DNA from 3 places in the Streptomyces sp. NBC_00377 genome. Region 2 is predicted to be linked to each of the others. Evidence: riboswitches for the same ligand, from Rfam matches in the RefSeq annotation. Region 2 holds a riboswitch; each other region holds the start of a gene.
The links. A riboswitch is a leader RNA that binds a small molecule or an ion and turns the genes downstream of it on or off. The one in region 2 is predicted to bind cyclic di-AMP.
Positions count from the first base shown of each region.

Region 1: it holds a riboswitch for cyclic di-AMP, as region 2 does, so the genes downstream of both, OHS71_RS24305 (transglycosylase family protein) here and OHS71_RS22025 (M23 family metallopeptidase) in region 2, are expected to answer to the same signal.
Region 3: it holds a riboswitch for cyclic di-AMP, as region 2 does, so the genes downstream of both, OHS71_RS17550 (transglycosylase SLT domain-containing protein) here and OHS71_RS22025 (M23 family metallopeptidase) in region 2, are expected to answer to the same signal.

Region 1 is NZ_CP107958.1:5,416,588-5,424,127, forward strand. It holds gene OHS71_RS24295 (cytochrome P450 family protein) at 1-1,295, shown strand, start outside; gene OHS71_RS24300 (transglycosylase family protein) at 1,500-2,534, shown strand; cyclic di-AMP (ydaO/yuaA leader) riboswitch at 2,740-2,926, shown strand; gene OHS71_RS24305 (transglycosylase family protein) at 2,930-3,637, shown strand; gene eno (phosphopyruvate hydratase) at 4,010-5,296, shown strand; gene OHS71_RS24315 (FtsB family cell division protein) at 5,409-5,885, shown strand; gene OHS71_RS24320 (DUF501 domain-containing protein) at 5,932-6,573, shown strand; gene OHS71_RS24325 (Ppx/GppA phosphatase family protein) at 6,570-7,517, shown strand.
Region 2 is NZ_CP107958.1:4,894,383-4,901,922, forward strand. It holds gene OHS71_RS22015 (dihydrofolate reductase family protein) at 1-1,065, shown strand, start outside; tRNA gene OHS71_RS22020 (tRNA-Met) at 1,137-1,210, shown strand; cyclic di-AMP (ydaO/yuaA leader) riboswitch at 1,536-1,702, shown strand; gene OHS71_RS22025 (M23 family metallopeptidase) at 1,712-2,731, shown strand; gene OHS71_RS22030 (aldo/keto reductase) at 2,943-3,887, shown strand; gene OHS71_RS22035 (PrsW family intramembrane metalloprotease) at 4,038-5,651, opposite strand; gene trmB (tRNA (guanosine(46)-N7)-methyltransferase TrmB) at 5,744-6,586, opposite strand; gene lhgO (L-2-hydroxyglutarate oxidase) at 6,658-7,540, opposite strand, start outside.
Region 3 is NZ_CP107958.1:3,899,366-3,906,905, forward strand. It holds gene OHS71_RS17540 (LolA family protein) at 1-360, opposite strand, end outside; gene OHS71_RS17545 (polyprenyl synthetase family protein) at 883-1,893, opposite strand; cyclic di-AMP (ydaO/yuaA leader) riboswitch at 2,599-2,810, shown strand; gene OHS71_RS17550 (transglycosylase SLT domain-containing protein) at 2,814-3,287, shown strand; gene OHS71_RS17555 (HAD family hydrolase) at 3,365-4,189, opposite strand; gene OHS71_RS17560 (GNAT family N-acetyltransferase) at 4,708-5,772, shown strand; gene OHS71_RS17565 (glycosyltransferase) at 5,889-7,187, shown strand; gene OHS71_RS17570 (polysaccharide deacetylase family protein) at 7,307-7,540, shown strand, end outside.

The sequences.
Region 1 (7,540 bases), 520 kb from region 2:
TGACCGAGCTGCCTCGCCCCTCGTACGACGCCCCGCCCGCCCCCGAGCTGTTCACCTGGGAATTCGCCACCGACCCCTATCCGGCCTATGCCTGGCTGCGGGAGCACGACCCCGTGCACCGCACCGTGCTGCCCAGCGGTGTGGAGGCCTGGCTGGTCACGCGTTACGCCGACGCGAAACAGGCCCTCGCCGACCAGCGGCTCTCCAAGAATCCCGCCCATCACGACGAACCGGCGCACGCCAAGGGCAAGACCGGTATCCCCGGTGAGCGCAAGGCGGAGCTGATGACGCATCTGCTCAACATCGACCCGCCGGACCACACCCGGCTGCGACGGCTCGTCAGCAAGGCCTTCACGCCCCGCCGGGTCGCCGAGTTCGCCTCCCGGGTGCAGGAACTGACGGACGACCTCATCGACCGGTTCGCCGCCGGGGGCGAGGCCGACCTCATCCACGATTTCGCCTTCCCGCTCCCCATCTACGCCATCTGCGACCTCCTGGGCGTCCCGCGCGAGGACCAGGACGACTTCCGCGACTGGGCCGGGATGATGATCCGGCACGGCGGGGGCCCGAGGGGCGGGGTCGCGCGGTCGGTGAAGAAGATGCGCGGATATCTGCTGGAACTCATCCACCGCAAGCGCGAGGAGCTCCCGGCCGAGCCCGCGCCCGGCGAGGACCTCATCTCCGGTCTGATCCGCGCCTCCGACCATGGCGAGCACCTCACCGAGAACGAGGCCGCCGCCATGGCCTTCATCCTCCTGTTCGCCGGCTTCGAGACGACCGTCAATCTCATCGGCAACGGCACCTACGCCCTTCTCACCCATCCCGAGCAGCGAGAACGCCTCCAGCGGTCGCTCACCGAGGACGGCGGCGACCGCACCCTCCTGGAGACCGGCGTCGAGGAACTCCTGCGCTACGACGGTCCCGTGGAACTGGCCACCTGGCGGTTCGCGACCGAGCCGCTCGTCATCGGCGGACAGGACATCGCGGCGGGCGACCCCGTCCTCGTCGTCCTCGCGGCCGCCGACCGTGATCCGGCCCGCTTCCGGGACCCCGACACCCTCGACCTCTCCCGCCGCGACAACCAGCATCTCGGCTACGGCCACGGCATCCACTACTGCCTGGGGGCGCCGCTGGCCCGGTTGGAGGGCCAGACCGCGCTGGCCACCCTCCTCACCCGGCTGCCCGACCTCCGACTGGCCGTGGATCCGGGCGAGTTGAGGTGGCGCGGCGGGCTCATCATGCGCGGCCTGCGGACCCTTCCGGTGGAGTTCACTCCGGTGCGTTCCGGCTCATGAACGACGCTTTCCGACCGGATGTCGGGCGGAGTGTGACCGTTCGGCGGAAGAAAGGTGACCGACCCTCAACTCTGTGATCTTCACGTGATCTGCGCGGCATTAACTTGTGACAAGTGATCGTCTGCCGATACGTTCACTCGTCGGTGCGACGCATCGGTCCAACCCGCCGCGCCGGTCAGTGCTGTCCAGAGAAAGGCCCCTCGCATGCTCTCCGGGAACGGTCGTCACCGTCGCCCCCGCCAGGCCCCGGCTCTCCTTGTCGCGGCCGGAGTGACGGGCTCCGCCATCGCCATCCCGCTGCTCGCCGCCTCCGGCGCGAGCGCCGCCGACGGCACGGTGTGGGACAAGGTGGCGCAGTGCGAGACCGGTGGCTCGTGGAGCGCCGACCAGGGCGACGGCGCGTTCGGCGGCCTGAGCCTGACCCAGAAGGACTGGGAGACGTACGGCGGCCTCGACTACGCGGCGAGCCCCGACCTGGCCAGCCGCAACCAGCAGATCGCCGTGGCGCAGAAGGTGCTGGCGGCGCAGGGCATCGGTGCGTGGGGCACCTGCGGGCTGACCTCCGGGCTCACCAAGGAGAACGGCGCGCTGAGCGTGGACACCGGCGTGGCGAACGGCTCGTCGGGCTCGTCCGACTCATCCGGGTCTTCCGGATTGTCCGACCTGTCCCGGGGGTTGTCGGGCTCCTCGGGCTCGTCGAGCGATGACGGCGCCTCGGCCGGATCGTCGGGTAAGTCCGACTCGTCCGCCGATTCCCCCAGTTCACCCTCGGCATCCGCTTCCTCCCCTTCGTCCTCTTCCTCCGCCGCTCCCGGAGGGTCCGGCACGGCCGGCGGGTCCGCGAGTGCCCACGGCAAGGGTGGCGCGCAGGCGGGCGGCGGCTCGGTCACGGCGTCTCCCGAAGTGGACGACTCGGACAATTCCGGGCAGGCGGCGGGCTCCTGGAGTCTCGTCGACACCGGCTCCCTCACTTCCGGCCGCCATCGCGGCGCCACCGCCGACGAGGCCGCGCCCAAGAGCGCGACCGGCGCTGCCGTGGACGGCGCCACCGCCGCGTCCGGCGGCCGGCACGCCGCGGCCACCTATCTCGTCCAGGAGGGCGACTCCCTGGAGTCCATCGCCGACTCCCTTGACCTCGACGGGGGATGGCGCGCCCTGTATGACGAGAACAGGGACCTCATCGGGGCCGACCCGAGCGACATCGCCCCCGGTCAGACCCTCGACACAGGGGTGGAATAGGGCGCAAAGCCCAAGAAAAACAGCGGGAGTTCACGTCACGCTTCGCGCCGAATGTCCGGTTTGGTGAAAGTGTGGGATGAGTCTCAGAAGCCCTGATCGTCTTTGAAATTCCGTCGATCGCGTGTCTACGGTCGAGGCCGCTCGGCAACCCGAGCCCCGACCGTCGCAACGCCGAATCCTGCCAGCGGCGGTACGGGAACAGTCGTCGCGTCAAGCGCCGTAGGCAGGAGCGGGGGACCCAAGGTAAGTGCCGGGCCGGGGTGGTCGACCGGAACGGCTCGGGGTGAAGCCACACCTCCCACGGAGCAGTGCTCCGGCGGACGAGGAGTGGCCGGGCAACTCACACGGCCCGAACCCGACAGCTCACCTCGCAGGCGTCGGTGAGGGGATCCACCATGCTGTTTTCCGGTAAGGGCAAGCACCGCCGTCCCTCCAAGGCCACCCGCGTCGCCACGCTCGCCGGCGTCACCGGTGTCGCCATCGCCGCCCCGCTCATGGCGGCCGGCAACGCCTCCGCCGCCACCGCCTCCGAGTGGGACGCGGTCGCCCAGTGCGAGTCCGGCGGCAACTGGTCCATCAACACCGGCAACGGCTACTACGGCGGTCTGCAATTCTCCGCCTCCACCTGGGCCGCGTACGGCGGCACCCAGTACGCCGCGCAGGCCAACCAGGCCTCCAAGTCCCAGCAGATAGCCATCGGCGAGAAGGTTCTCGCCGGCCAGGGCAAGGGCGCCTGGCCCGTCTGCGGCACCGGCCTGTCCGGCGCCGCCTACAACGGCGGCGGCTCCTCGGACACCGGCTCCTCCGGCTCGTCCGGTTCCTCCAGCTCCTCGGACAGCGGCAGCACCACCCGCTCGACCGAGAAGCAGAGCTCCTCCCGCTCGGCCGACCGCCCGGCCGCCTCCAAGACGGTCACCACCCCGACCGGCAAGAAGGTCAAGAAGGGCGACGGCGAGTACAAGGTCGTCAAGGGCGACACCCTCAGCTCCATCGCCGAGAAGCACAAGGTCAAGGGCGGCTGGGAGAAGCTGTTCAAGCTGAACAAGGACATCGTCGCGGACGCCGACCTGATCTACCCGGGCCAGCAGCTGCACCTGAAGTGACACCTGGCTCCCCGAGAAGCCACAGCGCCCTCATATCCGGGGTCGGCACACTGACGACCTCGTGAGGGTCATCCCCCCGTCCCCACGGGCTCCCCGCTCCGGTGCGTGTTCCCCCGTACGCACCGGAGCGGGGTTTCTCTTTGCCTGCGTCCCTTCAGGGGCGTCTCTTCCGCCTGTCGGCGACTTCCTGCCGTCCTTTACCGGCCACCCCCTTTGTTCCGGGCGGAAACAATAGGTACCGTCTGTCTGTCCACGGGACGGTCGGTCGGCTGCCGACGGCCCCGGGGCGGTTAGGCTCTAGTCGCAGGGCTCAGCAAGGGCGCGTCAAGGCCCGTGAGCCCCGCACAACCAGCGTCACATCCCAAGAAGGAGATGCTCGTGCCGTCCATCGACGTCGTCGTAGCCCGGGAAATCCTGGACTCCCGAGGCAACCCCACGGTCGAGGTCGAGGTCGGCCTCGACGACGGCAGCACGGGTCGTGCCGCCGTTCCGTCCGGCGCCTCCACCGGTGCCTTCGAGGCCATCGAGCTCCGCGACGGTGACCCCAACCGCTACCACGGCAAGGGTGTCGAGAAGGCCGTCCTCGCCGTCATCGAGCAGATCGGCCCGGAGCTCGTCGGCTACGACGCCACGGAGCAGCGCCTGATCGACCAGGCGATGTTCGACCTGGACGCGACCGACAACAAGGGCTCGCTCGGCGCCAACGCCATCCTCGGCGTCTCGCTCGCCGTCGCCCACGCCGCCTCCGAGGCCAGCGACCTGCCGCTGTTCCGCTACCTGGGCGGCCCGAACGCACACCTGCTGCCCGTCCCGATGATGAACATCCTGAACGGCGGCTCGCACGCCGACTCCAACGTGGACATCCAGGAGTTCATGATCGCCCCCATCGGCGCGGAGTCCTTCTCCGAGGCCCTGCGCTGGGGCGCCGAGGTCTACCACACCCTCAAGAAGGTGCTGAAGACCAAGGGCCTGTCCACCGGCCTCGGCGACGAGGGCGGCTTCGCCCCGAACCTGGAGTCCAACCGCGCCGCGCTCGACCTCATCCTCGAGGCCATCAAGCAGGCCGGCTACGTCCCCGGCGAGCAGATCGCGCTCGCCCTCGACGTCGCCGCGTCCGAGTTCTACAAGGACGGCAAGTACGAGTTCGAGGGCAAGTCCCGCTCGGCCGCCGAGATGACCGAGTACTACGAGGAGCTCGTCTCCGCGTACCCGCTCGTCTCCATCGAGGACCCGCTGTACGAGGACGACTGGGCCGGCTGGAACGTCATCACCAAGAAGCTGGGCGACAAGGTCCAGATCGTGGGCGACGACCTCTTCGTCACCAACCCCGAGCGCCTCGCCCGCGGCATCGAGGAGGGCTCCGCGAACGCCCTGCTCGTCAAGGTCAACCAGATCGGCTCGCTGACCGAGACGCTGGACGCCGTCGAGATGGCCCAGCGCAACGGCTTCAAGTGCATGATGTCCCACCGCTCCGGCGAGACCGAGGACGTCACCATCGCCGACCTCGCCGTCGCGGTGAACTGCGGTCAGATCAAGACCGGCGCCCCGGCCCGCTCGGACCGCGTCGCCAAGTACAACCAGCTGCTGCGCATCGAGGAGATCCTCGACGACGCCGCGGTGTACGCCGGCCGCTCCGCGTTCCCGCGCTTCAAGGGCTGACGCCGCCGGCCCGAACCGGGTCGAGGCTCCGCCAGTCGTACGTACGTCCCCGTACGCGGTCCCGTACCGTGTGCGGGGACGTACGCACGTGTGAGACGGGAGGCGGGAAACAGTGGCTGTGAAGGACCGGGACCGTTTCTCCACCGCGACCAGGATCAAACTGCTCGGCGAGCAGACCGCGGCCCGGGTCTACCGCTCCCAGACCAAGCGCCAGGCCCGCCGCTCGCGCCTCACCGGCCGCGCCGCGCTCCTCGCGCTGGTCCTGTGCACGCTGATCGTGGCGCTGGCCTACCCGATGCGCCAGTACGTCTCCCAGCGGGCCGAGATCGCCGACCTGGAGCGCGAGAAGCGGCAGGCCGGAGAACGGGTCGAGCAGCTGCGCGACCTCAAGGCGCGCTGGCAGGACGACGCCTACGCCGAGCAGCAGATCCGGCTGCGGCTGCACTACGTCCTGCCCGGGGAGACCGGGTTCGTGGTGATCGACCCGGACGCGGCCAAGCAGTCCCGCGCCGACCTCGGGGCGGCCGACCGCCCCTGGTACTCCAACGTCTGGGACGGCGTCGACAAGTCCGACGCCTCCGACCGGTGAACGCGACAGCGCACCGGCCAGTGAACTGACCGATAGAAAGACAGGCATGGACACGCCCCCGCCGACCACCCCGCGCACCGAGCCCACCGACGCGGACGTCGAGGCCTTCGAGCAGCAGCTCGGACGGCCGCCGCGCGGTCTGCGCGCGATCGCGCACCGCTGCCCCTGCGGCCGGCCGGACGTCGTGGAGACGGCCCCCCGGCTGCCCGACGGCACGCCCTTCCCGACGCTGTACTACCTGACGTGCCCCAAGGCCAACTCGGCCATCGGCACGCTCGAGGCGAACGGCGTGATGAAGGAGATGACCGAGCGGCTGGGCACCGACCCCGAGCTGGCCGCCTCCTACCGTGCCGCGCACGAGGACTACATCCGGCGCCGGGACGAGATCGAGGAGCTGAAGAACTTCCCCAGCGCGGGCGGCATGCCGGACCGCGTGAAGTGCCTTCATGTGCTCGTGGCGCACTCCCTGGCCGCCGGTCCGGGGGTGAACCCGCTCGGTGACGAGGCCCTGGGGATGCTCCCCGAGTGGTGGCGCAAGGGCAGTTGCGTCTCGCTCCCCGCATCGCCGCCGGGCGAAGTGCCGCAGCCGCAGCCGCAGCCGCAGCCGCAGCCGTCGCGGGACGGGGCGGGCCCCGTCCTCTCCGAGCCGGTCGAGCCGGTCGAGCCGGTCGAGGGAGACACCCGATGACCCGCGTCGCCGCGATCGACTGCGGTACGAACTCGATCCGTCTGCTGGTCGCCGACGCGGACCCGGAGACCGGCGAACTCGTCGACCTGGACCGCCGGATGACGATCGTGCGCCTCGGCCAGGGCGTCGACCGCACCGGACGGCTCGCGCCCGAGGCGCTGGAGCGGACCTTCGCGGCCTGCCGGGAGTACGCGGCAGCCATCAAGGAGCACGGCGCGCAGCGGGTGCGCTTCGTCGCCACCTCCGCCTCCCGGGACGCGGAGAACCGCGACGACTTCGTGCGCGGGGTGCTGGACATCCTCGGCGTCGAGCCCGAGGTCATCTCCGGCGACCAGGAGGCCGAGTTCTCCTTCATGGGAGCCACGAGGGAGCTCAAGGGGCGCGACGACCTCGCCAGGCCCTTCCTGGTGGTGGACATCGGCGGCGGTTCGACCGAGTTCGTCGTCGGCGACGACCGGGTGCGCGCCGCGCGCTCCGTCGACGTGGGCTGCGTGCGGATGACCGAGCGGCACCTGGTCGTGGACGGGAAGGTCGCCGACCCGCCCACCGCCGGGCAGATCGCGGCGATGCGCGCCGACATCGAGGCCGCCCTCGACCTCGCCGAGCGGACCGTCCCGCTGCGCGAGGCACACACCCTGGTCGGCCTGGCCGGCTCGGTCACGACGGTGGCGGCGATCGCGCTCGGACTGGACGAGTACGACTCCACGGCGATCCACCACTCGCGGATCGGCGTCGAGCGGGTGAGGGGCATCAGCGACGCCCTGCTGAAGGCCACGCACGCCCAGCGCGCGGCGCAGCCGGCCATGCACCCGGGCCGGGTGGACGTGATCGCGGCGGGTGCGCTCGTACTGCTGGCGATCATGGAGCGGATCGGCGCGCAGGAGGTCGTGGTGAGCGAGCACGACATCCTCGACGGGATCGCGTTCCATACGGCGGCCGGGTAGCGATCCCGACGGCGTCGTCCGGT
Region 2 (7,540 bases):
ACGCCCGAACGTCTGCTCCTCTCCAGCCGCGCCGACTTCGACCGCGTGGACGAGGTACGGGCCTCCGTCGACGCCATCCTCATCGGCGCCGGCACGATCCGCGCCGACAACCCCCGGCTCCTGGTGAACTCCCCGGAGCGGCGCGCCGCCCGGGTGGCCGCCGGACGGCCGCCCTACCCGCTCAAGGTCACCGTCAGCGGCTTCGGCGAACTCGACCCGGCGGCGAACTTCTGGCACACGGGCGGCGAGAAGGTCGTGTACACGACGGAGAAGGGCGCCGAGCGGGTCCGGGCGCTCGGCATCGCGGCGGACGCCGTCGCGCTCGGCCCCGAACTGGACTGGCGCCGTCTCCTCGAACACCTCCACGATGTCCGCGGTGTACGGCGCCTCATGGTCGAGGGCGGCGGAACCGTCCACACCCAGCTGCTCCAAGAGGGCCTCGCCGACGAACTCCAGCTCGTCCTCGCCCCGCTGTTCGTGGGCGACCCGCACGCGCCCCGGCTGTTCGGCCCGGGCGCCTACCAGGGCGGACGGCTCCGCCTGGTGGAGACCCGGCGTATCGAGGACGTCGTCCTGAACCGCTACGAGCCCACCGCACCCGGCGCCGGCCTGCTGCCCGTCGCGGCCGACCGTCACTGGCTGGCCCTCGCCTGCGCCCTCGCCGCCGACTGCCCGCCGTCGCGGACCGCTTTCAGCGTCGGCGCGGTGATCGTGGCCGCCGACGGCACGGAGCTGGCGCGCGGCCACTCCCGCGAGGCCGGCGACCCGGTCGTGCACGCCGAGGAGGCAGCCCTCGCGAAACTCGACCCCGCCGACCCCCGTCTGCCCACGGCCACCGTCTACAGCAGCCTCGAACCGTGTGCCCGCCGCTCCTCCCGCCCCGCCCCCTGCGCCCGGCTCATCCTCGACGCGGGGGTGCGCAGGGTGGTCACGGCCTGGCGCGAGCCGGACACCTTCGTCACGGAGGCGGACGGAACCGGCCTGCTGACGTCCCGGGGCGTCGACGTCCTCGTGCTCCCGGAGTACGAGGAGCGGGCGAAGGGCCCGAACGGCCATCTCCTCTGAGGCCGCCGGAGCCCCACGGGACAACCGATGTGCTTTCTGCCCCGCTGATGGCGTACAGTTGTGTTCATCGCCGCGGGGTGGAGCAGCTCGGTAGCTCGCTGGGCTCATAACCCAGAGGTCGCAGGTTCAAATCCTGTCCCCGCTACTGATAGGCCGAAGGCCGGAATCCGAAAGGGTTCCGGCCTTCGGTGCGTTCACCGACCGCTCCCTCACTCTTGGTGACCGGTCGACCGCCCAGCGCATAACGACTGAGTCACCATCAAAACTCCTGTGACTACCGAGGCGTTTCCAGGGCATGTCGAAGCGCCTTCGGCGCGTGGTCAACTCGCCCGTTTTTCACCACTGGTGGCCTGAAAGGTCCAGGCCAGAAATGTTGTTGATCAAGAAGAACGGCTTGGAATCCCGCCCCCGGGTCTATTAACGTTCGATAACGCAGCGCGGTCGTCCCAGCCGGCACAAGAGTCGGCTCCGTGCGGCACGTGCCGAATCCCGCAAGGGAACCGGGGAACCACCACCTTGGGGTGAATCACGCGGAAGCCGTCGTGAACTCGCAGAGTCCACGACCGGTATACGCGCGTAGGAGACCTTCCCGCTCCGAACCCGTCAGCTAACCCGGTAGGCGACGGAAGGAAAGGAGTGCGCCCGCGTGGCGTCCAACCCGCCTGCCCCCGAGGCCCCGTACGCGCCCAGCCGGTCCACCGAGACCTTCGGCTACGGCGACTACCGCACCGACGAGGGCCCGTGGGAGGAGTGGAACCCCACCGCGGACTCCATTCGCCCGGTACGCGGCAAGCACCGCGTGGCCAAGCAGCGCGGCGGCGGATTCGCCCGCAGCTCCACCGTCCTCGGCGTCGGCGTCATTGCCGCCGTCAGCGCGGGCGGCATGGCCAGCGCCAACACCGGCAAGGCCCCGGTCTCCATCTCGATGCCGGACCTGCCCAACGTGGGCTCGCTCATCTCCGACGACGAACCCGCCCAGGAAGCCGCGCCGGCCCTCGCCGGGTTCGGCTCCGAAGCGGCCGTGGACGCCGACGAGAGCGTCGCCGACGCCGGTGAGGCCCTGCGCAGCCGGATCATGGCGCAGGCCGAGTCTCAGCAGTCACAGGTCGAGGTCAAGGCCCTCGCCGCGGCGGCCAAGGCCGAGGCCGACGCCGTCACCAAGGCCCAGAAGGAGGCGGAGGCCAAGGCCGCCGCCGCGAAGAAGAAGGCCGCCGAGGAAGCCGCCGCGAAGGTCGAGGCCGCGCGCCTGGCCGAGCTGGCCAAGCAGTACACGCTGCCCACCTCCTCGTACACCATCACCTCGACCTTCGGTCAGGCCGGTTCCCTCTGGTCCTCCGGCTACCACACGGGCCTCGACTTCGCCGCGCCCACGGGCACGCTCATCAAGGCCGTCCACAGCGGCACCATCACCGAGGCCGGCTGGGCCGGTTCCTACGGCTACCGCACCATCCTGACCCTGGACGACGGCACCGAGCTGTGGTTCTGCCACCAGTCGTCGATCAGCGTCAGCGTCGGCCAGAAGGTCGCCACCGGTGACGTCATCGGCCGGGTGGGCGCGACCGGGAACGTCACCGGAGCCCATCTCCACCTCGAGGTCCACCCGGGTGGCAGCTCCGACGGCATCGACCCGGCGGCCTGGCTGCGCGGCAAGGGCCTCAACCCCTGAGCCGTCCCCCTCCGACACCCCGGGCGGTCCCTCCTCGGACACGCCGACCCGGCTCTCCCGACCCGCTGACGCAGCCCCGCAGCCCTGACGCCTTCCGCGTCGGACGGCTGCGGGGCTGCGCCATTCACCGGCGCACTTCACCGGCGCCGTTCACATGTTCTTCGCGTCACGCCCGGAATGGGCCGGCCACCGGCGTCCGTTGAAACGGAACATGACTTCTCTTCGCCGACTCGGCTCCTCCGACCTCGAGGTCTTCCCCCTGTCCCTCGGCGGCAACGTCTTCGGCTGGACCGCGGACGAGGCGGCCTCCTTCGCCGTACTCGACGCCTACACCGCCGCCGGCGGCAACTTCGTGGACACCGCCGACTCCTACTCGGCGTGGGTCGAGGGCAACAGCGGCGGCGAGTCCGAGACCCTCATCGGCAAGTGGGTGAAGGCCCGGGGCAACCGCGACGACGTCGTGATCGCCACGAAGGTCAGCCAGCACCCCGCGTTCCCCGGTCTGTCCGCCGACAACATCAAGGCCGCCGCCGACGCCTCGCTCCGCCGTCTGAACACCGACCGCATCGACCTCTACTACACGCACTTCGACAAGCCCGAGGTCCCCGTCGAGGAGATCGTCGGCGCGCTCGACGAACTGGTGACGGCGGGCAAGGTGCGCCACATCGCCGCCTCCAACATCTCGCCCGAGCGTCTCCAGGAGTCCCTGGAGTTCTCCGACCGCGAGGGCCTGGCCCGGTACGTCGCCCTCCAGCCCCACTACAACCTGGTCTCGCGCGACACCTACGAGGGCGGCCTCCAGGACCTCGCCGCCCGCTTCGGCCTCGCCGCCGTCCCGTACTCCGCGCTGGCCTCCGGCTTCCTCACCGGCAAGTACCGGCCCGGTACGACCGTGCAGAGCCCCCGGGCCGCCGGCGCCGCCAAGCACCTGGAGACGGAGCGGGGCCGGAACGTCCTCACCGCCCTGGACGAGATCGCCCAGGCCCACGACACACAGATCCCCACGGTCGCCCTGGCGTGGCTCGCGGCCCGGCCGACGGTGGCAGCCCCGATCGCGTCCGCGCGCACGATCGAGCAGCTGCCGGCACTGCTCGGGGTGGCACAGCTGGAACTGACCCAGGATGAACTCACCCGACTGACCCGAGCCTCGGCCTGACCCGGGCTCCGGTCTGACCCGGGCTTCGGCATCACCTGGGCGTGGGCCTGACCCGAGCTCCGGTGTCGGCTCTACCCGCGTTGGGTCGACCTGCGTCGGTCCGACTTGCCTCTGACCGGCCCGCGTCGGCCTGACCTGCTGCGGCTCGGCCTACTGATGCGGGTGGGGGTTGGGACGGGGCCCCGCCGGAAATCCTTGCCCCGGGCCAGGTCCGGGGCCGGGGCCGGGGCCGGATTCGTACCCGGGGCCGGTCTCGAATCCGGGTCCGGGTCCGGGTCCGTGCGCTGCGGGGTATCCGTATCCCGGTCCCGCCGGGTGCGCGTACCCCGGAGCTGCCGGCTGGGCGTATCCCGGTCCTGCCGGGTGCCCGAATCCGGCGCTGTGGCCCTGGCCGTATCCCGGTCCCTGGCCGTACGCCGGTCCCTGGCCGTACGCCGGTGCGTGGCCGTACGCCGGTGCCTGGCCGTGAACCGTCCCCCGGCCGTACCCGTACACCCCCTGCACCGGCCAGGGCGGCGCGACCACCCGTACCGGCGGGGCCGTCATCCGGGCCGCGTGGTCCAGCGCGGGGCGGGCGATGTCCTGGCGGCGCCACAGTTCGTTGAGCAATTCCCGTTCCCGAAGGACGAAGTCGGCGTCGGCCCGTCCCCGGCGGCCGCGGTGCCTCAGGAACGCGAGGGACGTGGCGTACGCCTCGTACCGCGCGACCTCCCGCGCCGCGGGCCGGCCCAGGTGGCGGCCGGCGTACTCGCGGGCCAGCCGCCGGGCACGCATCGAGCCGAGCGCGTACGGCTCGGCCGGCATGAGCCAGCCCGCGGCCGCGTAGGCGGGCAGCTCCTCGCGCACGGTGCGCAGCTCGCGTTGGCGTGTCCACACCGCCAGCCAGGTGAGCAGCCCGAACGCGGGCACCATGAAGGCCGCGTACACCGCGAAGAACCCGAACTCGCCGAACGACGAGGAGCCGTTCCACAGGGCGTGCATGCCCATCGCGAGGAGCAGCCCGCACAGCGGGAGCAGCACGCGCCGCAGGTGCTGACGGTTCCCGGAGAGCGCGGCGACGCCGAAGCCGATGCCGGTCAGGACGGTGAACAGGGGGTGGGCGAACGGCGACATGATGACGCGTACGAAGAAGGTCGCGGCGGTCACGGACGCGATGCCGGTGTCGCCGGTGAGCTGGTCGGTGCCGAACGCGGTGCCGAGGTAGAGGATGTTCTCGGTGAAGGCGAAGCCGGTGGCGGTGAGCCCGGCTATGACCACGCCGTCGACGATCCCGGTGAAGTCCCGTCTGCGGAAGAGGAACACCAGCAGGACGGCGGCGGCCTTGGCGGACTCCTCGACGACGGGCGCTATGACGGTCGCCCCGAGGGTGTCCGCGCCGGACGGGTCGGCGGTCGCGGTCGCTATCCAGCGGGTCGCGAAGCTGTTGGCGATGATGGCTATCAGGGCCGCCGCGCACGCGCCCCAGGCGAAGGCGAACACCAGGTTCCGCCAGGGGCCCGGCTCGACCCGGTCGAGCCAGCGGAAGGCGGCGACCAGCAACGGCACGGGCAGCACGGCGAGCCCGAGCCCGACCAGGAATCCTTCCGTGCCGGTCTGTTCGCGCACCAGCGCGAGGATGACCAGACCGGACAGCGCGAGCAGGGTGATCAGCGCCCCGTACCGGACCGACCTGCGCTGCCACCAGTGAGCGTGGCGCAGCACACCGTCCTCGGGCGCGCCGCCGGGATGCGGCGGATGGGGCGGGAACGGAGGACTGAAGGCCACGGCATCGACCCTAACGAGGGAGGGGACTGTGGTGGAGGGGGAGGTCGGTCGGTGATCCCTTGGTCGATCCCTTGATCGGGGCCTTGCCCCGGTCAGAGATCCCCGGGCCGGACGCGATGCTGTACGCGGCGGAACAGCAGATCGTTCACGACGTGACCCTTGTCCAGCCCCTGTCCCTCGAAACGGGTCAGCGGCCGGAACTCGGGCCGGGGCGCGAACCCGCCGTCGGCCCGGGTGTTCTCGAAGTCGGGGTGCGCGGTCAGCACCTCGAGCATCTGCTCGGCGTACGGCTCCCAGTCCGTGGCGCAGTGCACGACCGCGCCGGGCTTGAGTCGCGTCGCGGCCAGGTCGAGGAACTCCGGCTGGATGAGGCGCCGCTTGTGGTGGCGCTTCTTCGGCCAGGGGTCGGGGAAGTAGACGCGCAGCCCGTCGAGCGAGTCCGCGGGCAGCATCTCGCGCAGCAGGATGATCGCGTCGCCGTTGGCGACCCGGATGTTGGTCAGCCCGGTGCGGTCCGCGAGGTTGAGCAGGTTCCCCTGGCCGGGCGTGTGCACGTCCACCGCGAGGATGCCGGTGTCCGGGGCGGCGGCGGCCATCTGCGCGGTCGCCTCGCCCATGCCGAAGCCGATCTCCAGCACGACGGGACGGTCCGCGCCGAACAGCTCGGCGAGGTCCACGGGGTGCCCGTCGATGTCGAGCCCCCACTTGGCCCACAGCCGCTGCAACGCGTCGGCCTGCCCGGCCGTCACCCGGCTGCGCCGGGGCTGGAAGCTTCTGATCCGCCGCTCGAAGTGCGACCCTGCGGGATCGGCCCTGGGCCCGTCGGGGAACCGGGGCTCCCCCTTGGCGCGGGTGTGCCGGACGGACTCGCCCGGGTGGTGCTCGCCATCGGGAAAGGGCTGGGGGGCTTCGGGGGTGCTCACGGAATCAGACACAGTGCGGTCGATTTTACGGCGCGGCCGCACCTGCCCGCCGCCCCCCGCCGGAAGGTGAGACGTCCGGCCGCTCATGCGCCCGCCAGCGCTCCCAGGGCCCGTCGCGCCACCTCTCGCCCGATCGGCAGCGAGGCGGTGGCCGCGGGCGAGGGAGCGTTCAGGACGTGGACCGCCCGCGCTCCCTCGCGTATGAGGAAGTCGTCCACCAGTCCTCCGTCCCGGAGCACCGCCTGCGCCCGTACCCCGGCCGTCGCCCGGACCAGGTCGGCCTCCTCCACCGCCGGAAGCAGTCGGCGCACCGCGTCCACGAACGCCCCCTTGGACACCGACCGGCGCAGCTCCCCGGCCCCGTACCGCCAGTGCTGCCGGCCCATCCGCCACACTCCGGGCCAGGTCGCCGTCGCCATTGCCTCCCGGGGCCGTACGACGCCCCACCCGTACCCCTCCCGGGCCAGCGCCGGCACGGCGTTGGGTCCGATGTGCACGCCTCCGTCGATCCCCCTGGTCAGATGGACGCCGAGGAACGGGAACGCCGGATCGGGCACCGGGTACACCAGCCCGCGCACCAGCTCCGGCCGGACCAGCTCGTAGTACTCGCCCCGGAACGGCACGATCCGCACCTCGGGCTCGTCACCCGTGAGCCGGGCCACCTCGTCGCAGTGGAGCCCGGCGCAGTTCACCAGCACCCGCCCCCGTACGACGTCCCCGCGCGCGGTGAGCACGGCCACGCCCCGCTCGGGACGCCGGTCGATGCGCACGACCCGCGAGCCGTACCGGATCTCCGCCCCGGAGGCCTGGCCGAGCTGCCGTGCCACGGCCGTGAAGTCGCAGATCGCGGTCGACCGCACGCGGATGGCGGCCAGGCCACGGACCTCGGGCTCGTACTCCGCGATCTGGGCGGCGCCCAGCTCCCTGACCTGTATTCCGTTCTCCCGGCCGCGCTGCACGAGCGCG
Region 3 (7,540 bases), 1.0 Mb from region 2:
GGACGGGTCGGCGGACGAACCGTCACCGCCCTGCTGAGCGACCCCGGAGAGGAGTCCGCTCTCCAGCCCGCCGAGGTCGGGCAGCCCGAGATCGGTGGTGATCTTCACCGTTCCGGACAGCTGCTGTACGTCCGATGCCGCGATCTTGTCCAGGAGCTGCTGTGCGGTGATCTTCGGCAGGTCGGGGTCGCCGGAGTCGGCGAGCGCCGGAACCAGGCCGATCGTCGCCGCCGCGACACCGATCACGGTGACCGGGACGATGTACCGGGCCGCCTTGCGCCGTCCGAGGCGCAGGTCGTCGGCCTCCCCGCCGGTCGGCTCCGCGCCGGTCGTGGTGTCGTCGGATGCCTTCGGTGCCATGTGTGCCTTACCTCCGTCGTCGGCGGCGGCTGGTCATCTCACGCTGTGAACGTCCCCACCCCAAGCCGCCATTCTCACCCGAATCGGTGAGGAGTGGTGTTTTCCGTGGTTCCCATCTGACCAAATGAGCCACGACGAAGCGTCAACCCGAGGACTCAACTCCACATACGCCTGCGGTATGACACGAAGGCGACGAGGTGGCATCCGACCCGTAGGGGTACCGGGGGTCACCCGGCCCGGACGGGTGTCAGGGGCCGCCGGCCCGGAAGGGCGTCAGGGGGCGGCCGGCCCGGAGGGGCGGGTCGTCAGGGGTCACCCGGCACCGACGGGTGTCAGCGGCCGCCGGCCCGGAGGGGCGGGTCGTCAGGGGTCACCCGGCACGGACGGGTGTCAGCGGCCGCCGGCCCGGAGGGGGGGGCAAGGGCCGCCCCGCACCGACGGATGTCAGAGGGGGCCGGCCCGGAGGGGCAGGGCTCGCCCGGCACCGACGGGTGCCGGGGCGTCAGGCCGGGACGGCGGGGGTCACCCCGCCCGGTGGACCACCGCGTCGCAGAGTTCCATCAGCGCCGCCTTGGCGTCGCACTCCCGCAGCGGCGCCAACGCGGAGCGGGCTTCCTTCGCGTACCGCACGGTGTCCCGGCGGGCCTGCTCGAGCGCCGGGTGGGCCCGCAGCGCCTCCAGCGCCTCGGTGTGCCGGGCGTCGTCGCTCAGGTCGGAGTCCAGCAGCTCGCACAAGGCGATGTCCTCGGGCAGGGACAGGCGTGCCGCCCGCTCCCGCAGCCGCAGCACGGGCAGCGTGGGAACGCCCTCGCGCAGGTCCGTCCCCGGCGTCTTGCCCGACTCGTGGGAGTCGGACGCGATGTCCAGGACGTCGTCCGCCAGCTGGAAGGCGACGCCGAGCCGCTCTCCGTACTGCGTCAGCACGTCGACGACCGTCTCGTCGGCGCCCGACATCATCGCCCCGAAGCGGCAGGCCACCGCCACCAGCGAGCCCGTCTTGCCGCCGAGCACGTCGAGGTAGTGATCGACCGGGTCCCGCCCGTCCGTGGGACCCGCGGTCTCCAGGATCTGGCCGGTGACCAGCCGCTCGAACGCCTCCGCCTGCACCCGCACCGCCTCCGGCCCGAGGTCGGCCAGGATGTGGGAGGCACGCGCGAAGAGGAAATCGCCGGTCAGGACGGCGACGGAGTTCCCCCAGCGGCTGTTCGCGCTGGACACCCCGCGCCGCACGGCGGCCTCGTCCATCACGTCGTCGTGGTACAGCGTGGCCAGGTGGGTCAGCTCCACCACGACGGCCGAGGGCACGACACCCGGCGCGTAGGGGTCCCCGAACTGCGACGCGAGCACCACGAGCAGCGGCCGGAACCGCTTCCCGCCCGCTCGTACGAGGTGCTGGGCGGCCTCCGTGATGAACGGGACCGCACTCTTGGTGGCCTCGAGCAAGCCTTCCTCGACAGCCGTCAATCCGGCCTGGACATCGGCTTCCAGAGCCTGGTCCCGCACGCTCAGCCCGAACGGCCCGACGACGGTCACGAGGGGTCTCCTGTCTGCTGGTGTCTACTGGCGATTACGCGGTTTGTCGATAGGTCTCTGCCATCACTCAAGTCAGCGTATCCGGTCACGTTTCGATCACCGATAGCCCCCACGTCCGCCGGGCTCGAATGGCCCGCCCCGGAGGTGCCACGCAGGCCAGGCGGTATCGGATCACACCCGATATGTTTTTGATCAGCTCAGATGAGCGGACATCAATAGAATTGCCGGGATGTGTTGATTCATGTCCCGCGCCGAGGGTGCCACCACTCCGGCGGGGCGGCCCTCCCCTTCCGCGTGACGATGATCACGGCCTCCCCTTCGGGACCCTTCGGGACCCCAGGGGACTCTCCGGGACCCTTGGGGATCTTTCGGGACACCCTCCCCGAGGCCCCCTGCGTACCGGCCCTGCACCCCGCTTCCCACCTGGCACCCACCGCCGGTGCTTTAACGATGAGTTGGACCTAATGCCCGATTAGCCAGTCTTGTGAACGCTGGTGAGTTGGCTCACTCCGCACAGTGGCCCACCGGAAGATCACCCTTCACCGATTCTCCGCACTCCCCAAGCGAGTTGAAGCTTTGCACCAACAAAGGATCAAGCACCCCATAGGTCACAGACCAAGGTCAATAGGGGTCATCTGTGAATCCGGTACTTGTTCCGGACATGTGCTCTCGCATACGTTCCCGGCCTGTCGGGCGGAACGCCGAATCCTGCCGCCGCCCGAACCACCCATCCAGAACGCTCGGCAGGAGCGGGGGAACCAGGTAAGCCGCCGAACCGGAAGTCGGGACGTCTCGGATAATTCAGACGTTTCGCACAGCCGGTACGGCTCGGGGTGAAGTCGCGTCCGTCAGGAGGCGACCGGGCAGCTCCCGCCCGAACCCGACAGCTCACCTCGCAGGCGCCGGAGAGGAAATTCGTCATGCCCGCTGCCGCTCAGCCGCGCCGCAACCGTCTCGTCCGCACGCTCACCGTCGCCGTCACCGGCGCGGCCGTGCTCGCCCTCCCGCTCATCGGCGCGACCAGCGCCTCCGCGGCGACGCCGACCGTCACCACCGCCTCCAGCCTCGGCTACGCCAACAACCTCGACGGCTGGATCCGCGCCTCCCTCCAGGTCATGGGGCAGCACGGCATCCCGGGGACGTACAACGGCATCTACCGCAACGTCATCCGCGAGTCCTCGGGCAACCCCCAGGCCATCAACCTCTGGGACTCCAACGCGGCCGCGGGCATCCCGTCCAAGGGGCTGCTCCAGGTCATCGACCCGACCTTCCGCGCCTACCACGTCGAGGGCACGTCCTGGGACTCGTACGACCCGGTCGCGAACATCACCGCCGCGTGCAACTACGCGGCCGCGCGGTACGGCTCGATCGACAACGTGTTCGGCGCGTACTGACCTTCCCGTCGGTACGGCCCGTCGGCACGGACGGTTCCACAGGGACTGACCGCTTCAGCCGGTACGGACCGCCCCGTTCACGGAAACAGTCGTTCGAGGACGACGGCCACGCCGTCGTCCTCGTTCGACGTCGTCACCTCGTCGGCCACCGCCTTCAGCTCGGGATGGGCGTTGGCCATGGCGACTCCGCGGGCCGCCCAGTCGAACATCGGGATGTCATTGGGCATGTCCCCGAAGGCGAGGGTGTCCTCGGGCCGCAGCCCCAGGACCTCGGCCGCCAGGGCCAGACCCGTCGCCTTGGTGATCCCGCAGGGCTGGAGTTCGACCGTGCCCGGCCCTGACATGGTGACGGTGGCCAGCGAACCGACCACCGAACGGGCCGTGGCCGCCAACTCGTCGTCCGACAGGCTCGGGTGGCGCAGCAGCACCTTGCTGATCGGCTCGCACCACAGGTCGTCGCGCCGCCCGACGCGCAGGGCGGGCAGCGTCGGGTGCGGCATGCGGTAGCCCGGCTCGATGAGCGTCAGCCCGTCGACACCGTCCTGGTCGACGGCCGCGTAGAGCTGCCCGACCTCGGCCTCGATCTTGCCGAGCGCGGTCTCGGCCAGCTCCCGGTCCAGGGTGACCGACCACAGCAGACGGTCCGCGCCGACGTCGTACAACTGCGCGCCCTGCCCGCACACCGCGAGCCCCCTGCTGTGCAGCCGGTCGAGCAGTGGGCGCACCCGGGGCGCGGGCCGTCCTGTCACCACCAGGTGGCGTGCGCCGGAGTGCACCACCCGCGCGAGCGCGTCGAGCGACCGGTCCGAGAAGGTGTCGTCGCCGCGGAGCAGCGTTCCGTCCAGGTCGGTGGCGATGAGGGAGTACGCGGTGCGCGCGGCATATGCGGTGGGTGCGGCCATGATCAGAGAATACGGATCCCACACCCCTCGGGTTCGACGCGAACCGGACGACGGTCATGTCCTGTCCGGTTCTGCCAACTCCCCTTGCAGGACTGGCTTTGTACGACTGCCGGACGACTGGCTGAAGACTGACTGCGGCTGCGGCTGCGGCTGCGGCTGCGGCTGCGGCCACCGGTTGCCGGTTGCCGGTTGCCGGTTGCCGGTTGCGGAAGACGGTGGGACCGGCCGGGAGCCGATGGCCGGACCGGCCGGGGACCGGCGGGGCGATCGCGGGTCGGTGGCGGGCCGACTGGGGACGACGGCGGGTTTATCACGGCCCGCTGACGGCGAACCGGCGGTTGCCCGACCCGGGGGAACGGCTTGCCGCCACATCGCCGGGTAGCGGATGGTTGACGGCCTCTGCACCGGTTGGCAACAACTTGGGATGCTACCTACCGCGATGACAGGTGGAGCGGTACCGTCCAGGTGTCCAGGGGGGACTTGATCGGGGGGTCAGGTTGAGCAGTGGGCGCATTCGTGTGCTGAGGCCGCAGGACCTCGGCGAGGGGGAGAGGGAGCGGTGGCGCGCGCTGCGTGCCGCGTCGGCGCTTCCGCGAAACCCCTTCATGGAACCGGAGTTCACCGACGCCGCGGGCCCGGTACGGCCGCACGCGCGCGTGGCGGTGGTGTACGAGGGGCGTGAGCCGGTCGGCTTCCTGCCCCACGAGCGGGGCCGGCTCGGTCAGGGCCGGGCACTCGCGTACGGCGTCGCCGACGCTCAGGGCGCGGTGCTGGCCCCGGGTCTCGGACTGAACGCCGGCGAACTGATGCGGGCGTGCGCCCTGTCGAGCTTCGCCTTCGACAACCTGGAGGCGGAACAGGGCCTGTTCACGCCGTACGCGGCCGAGGAGTACGCCTCCTATGTCATCGACGTCGAAAAGGGTTACGAGACCTACGAGTCCGTACTGCGTGCCCAGTCGCCCAAGTTCCTGAAGACGACGTTGGCCAAGGAGCGCAGGCTCGGCCGTCAGGTCGGGGAGTTGCGGTTCGTGTTCGACGAACGCGATCCGGCCGCGCTGCGCACGCTCATGGCATGGAAGTCGGCGCAGTACCGCAGGACAGGCCGTCGCGACCGTTTCGCGCAGGAGTGGATCACCCGGCTCGTGTACGCGCTCGCCGAGACGCGCGCACCGGAGTGCCGCGGCACGCTCTCCGTCCTCTACGCCGGCGGCCGGCCGATCGCCGCGCACTTCGGCCTGCGTTCGTCGACCGTCCTGGCCTGCTGGTTCCCTTCCTACGAACCGGAGTTCGCGAAGTTCTCGCCCGGCCTGGTGCTGCATCTGCGGATGGCCGAGTCGGCCGCCGCCGAGGGCATCGGCCTGCTCGACCTGGGGCGGGGCGCGGCCGAGTACAAGGACTCGCTGAAGACCGGGGAGATCCCCGTCTACGAGGGTGCGTGGTCGCGACCGGGGGTGGGCGCGGCGCTCCACTGGCTCAGCCGTGAGCCGTCCCGCCGGGCACACCACTTCGTGCGCAACCGGCCCGGGCTCGCCGCGGCGGCCGCACGGACCCTGAAGAGTGCGGGCCGACTGCGCCGGTCGTGACGGTCACCCCCGCCACGACGCCCGGGCCCCGGCCCGGCGGGAACGGTGTGTCCGGTGAGCGCTTTCGGATCACGACGGTCAGCACGCTCAGGACGGTCATGAGACAAGGGGGGTTCATGTCCCGCGCAAGAGGGGTGCAGCAGGAGATGCAGAGGTTCCTCGGCATCCGGCCCGTACAGGTCGCCGAGCTGGAGCTGGACGGCAGCGGTGTGCTGAGACCCGGTCCGGGCAGCCCTCCCGTCACGCCCGGTGAGGTGTTCGTGCTGGTCAGACGCGCGGGCCGACCGATAGGGACGCTGCTCGCGCAGGTTCCGGAGGGCACGGATCCGAAGTCGGTCCTCCTTGACCTGGCCGCTCGGAGGCACGGAGACGCAGGACCTGCGGGTGGTCCGGCGCCTGCTCCGGCACGCGGTCCGGCCCGCGTGCCGTTCACCACGGTCGTCGTCGCCACCCGTGAGCGCGCCGAGAAGCTCGCGCATGCCCTCGACTCGCTGCTCGCGCAGGACCACCCGGACTTCGAGATCGTCGTCGTCGACAACGCGCGCGTGACGCACGCGACCCGGGACCTGGTGCGGCGCAAGTACGCCGAGCGTGTGCGGTACGTGACCGAACCGATGCCGGGGCTCGCCGTCGCGCACAACAAGGGCGTCGGGGCCGCCCGGGGCGAGGTGATCGCCTTCACCGACGACGACGTCGTGGCGGACCCGCGCTGGCTCACGGAACTCACCGCGCCCTTCACCGCCGACCCGGGTCTCGGCTGCGCCACCGGCCTCATCCTGCCGGCCCGGCTCGGCACCCCTGCCCAGGTCCTCCTGGAGAGCCACGGCGGCTTCGCCAAGGGCTTCACGGCCCGCACCTACGACCCGAAGGAGCCGCCCGCCGACGAACCGCTGTTCCCGTTCACCGCCGGCCGCTTCGGCTCCGGCGCCAACATGGCCTTCCGTGCCGAGGTGCTGCGGGCGGTCGGCTGCTTCGACCCGGCGACCGGCGCGGGCACGCTCGCGCGAGGCGGCGACGACCTCTACGGGTTCGTCCGCGTCCTGGCCGACGGTCACCGGCTGCACTACACCCCACGGGCCCTGGTCTGGCACCACCACCGTGAGACCTGGCGGGACCTGGAGACGCAGGCGTACGGCTACGGCGCCGGCCTCACCGCCTACCTCACGGCGATCCTCGTCAACCGTCCCGGCCTGCTTCCCGCGTTCCTGGCCCGCCTGCCCCGGGGGATCGCCCACGCGCGGACGCTGACGGCCGGCAGGGAGGCGGGGGCCACGGCGGGCGGCTCGCCCGGCGGACACGACGACCGCAGCCACGCCTGGCCAGGCCGGCTGTCCCGGCTCCAGCGGCGCGGCATGCTCTACGGGCCGGTGGGCTACCTGCGGGCCAGGCGCGCGTGGCGAGGTGCAGCGCGATGACGTCGTCCGCGCACAGAGCCGACGCGAACCACATCGACGGCAGCGGCAGCGGCAGCGGCAGCGGCAGTATCGGTGCCCGCGGGGTGGGCTGCATTCCGGTGTTCCTGTACCACGCGGTCATGGACGATCCGCCCGGCTGGATCGCCGAGTTCACCATCAGCCCGAAACAGTTCGGCGAGCACCTGGACGCCGTCGTGGACAGCGGCCGTACGCCCGTCACCATCAGCTCGCTCGCCGACCACCTCGCCGGGCGGGCGCCGCTGCCGTCCCGCCCGGTGCTGCTCACCTTCGACGACGGTTTCGCCGACCTGCCCGGCGCGACCGCCGAGGCCCTGGCCGGGCGCGGGCTGTCA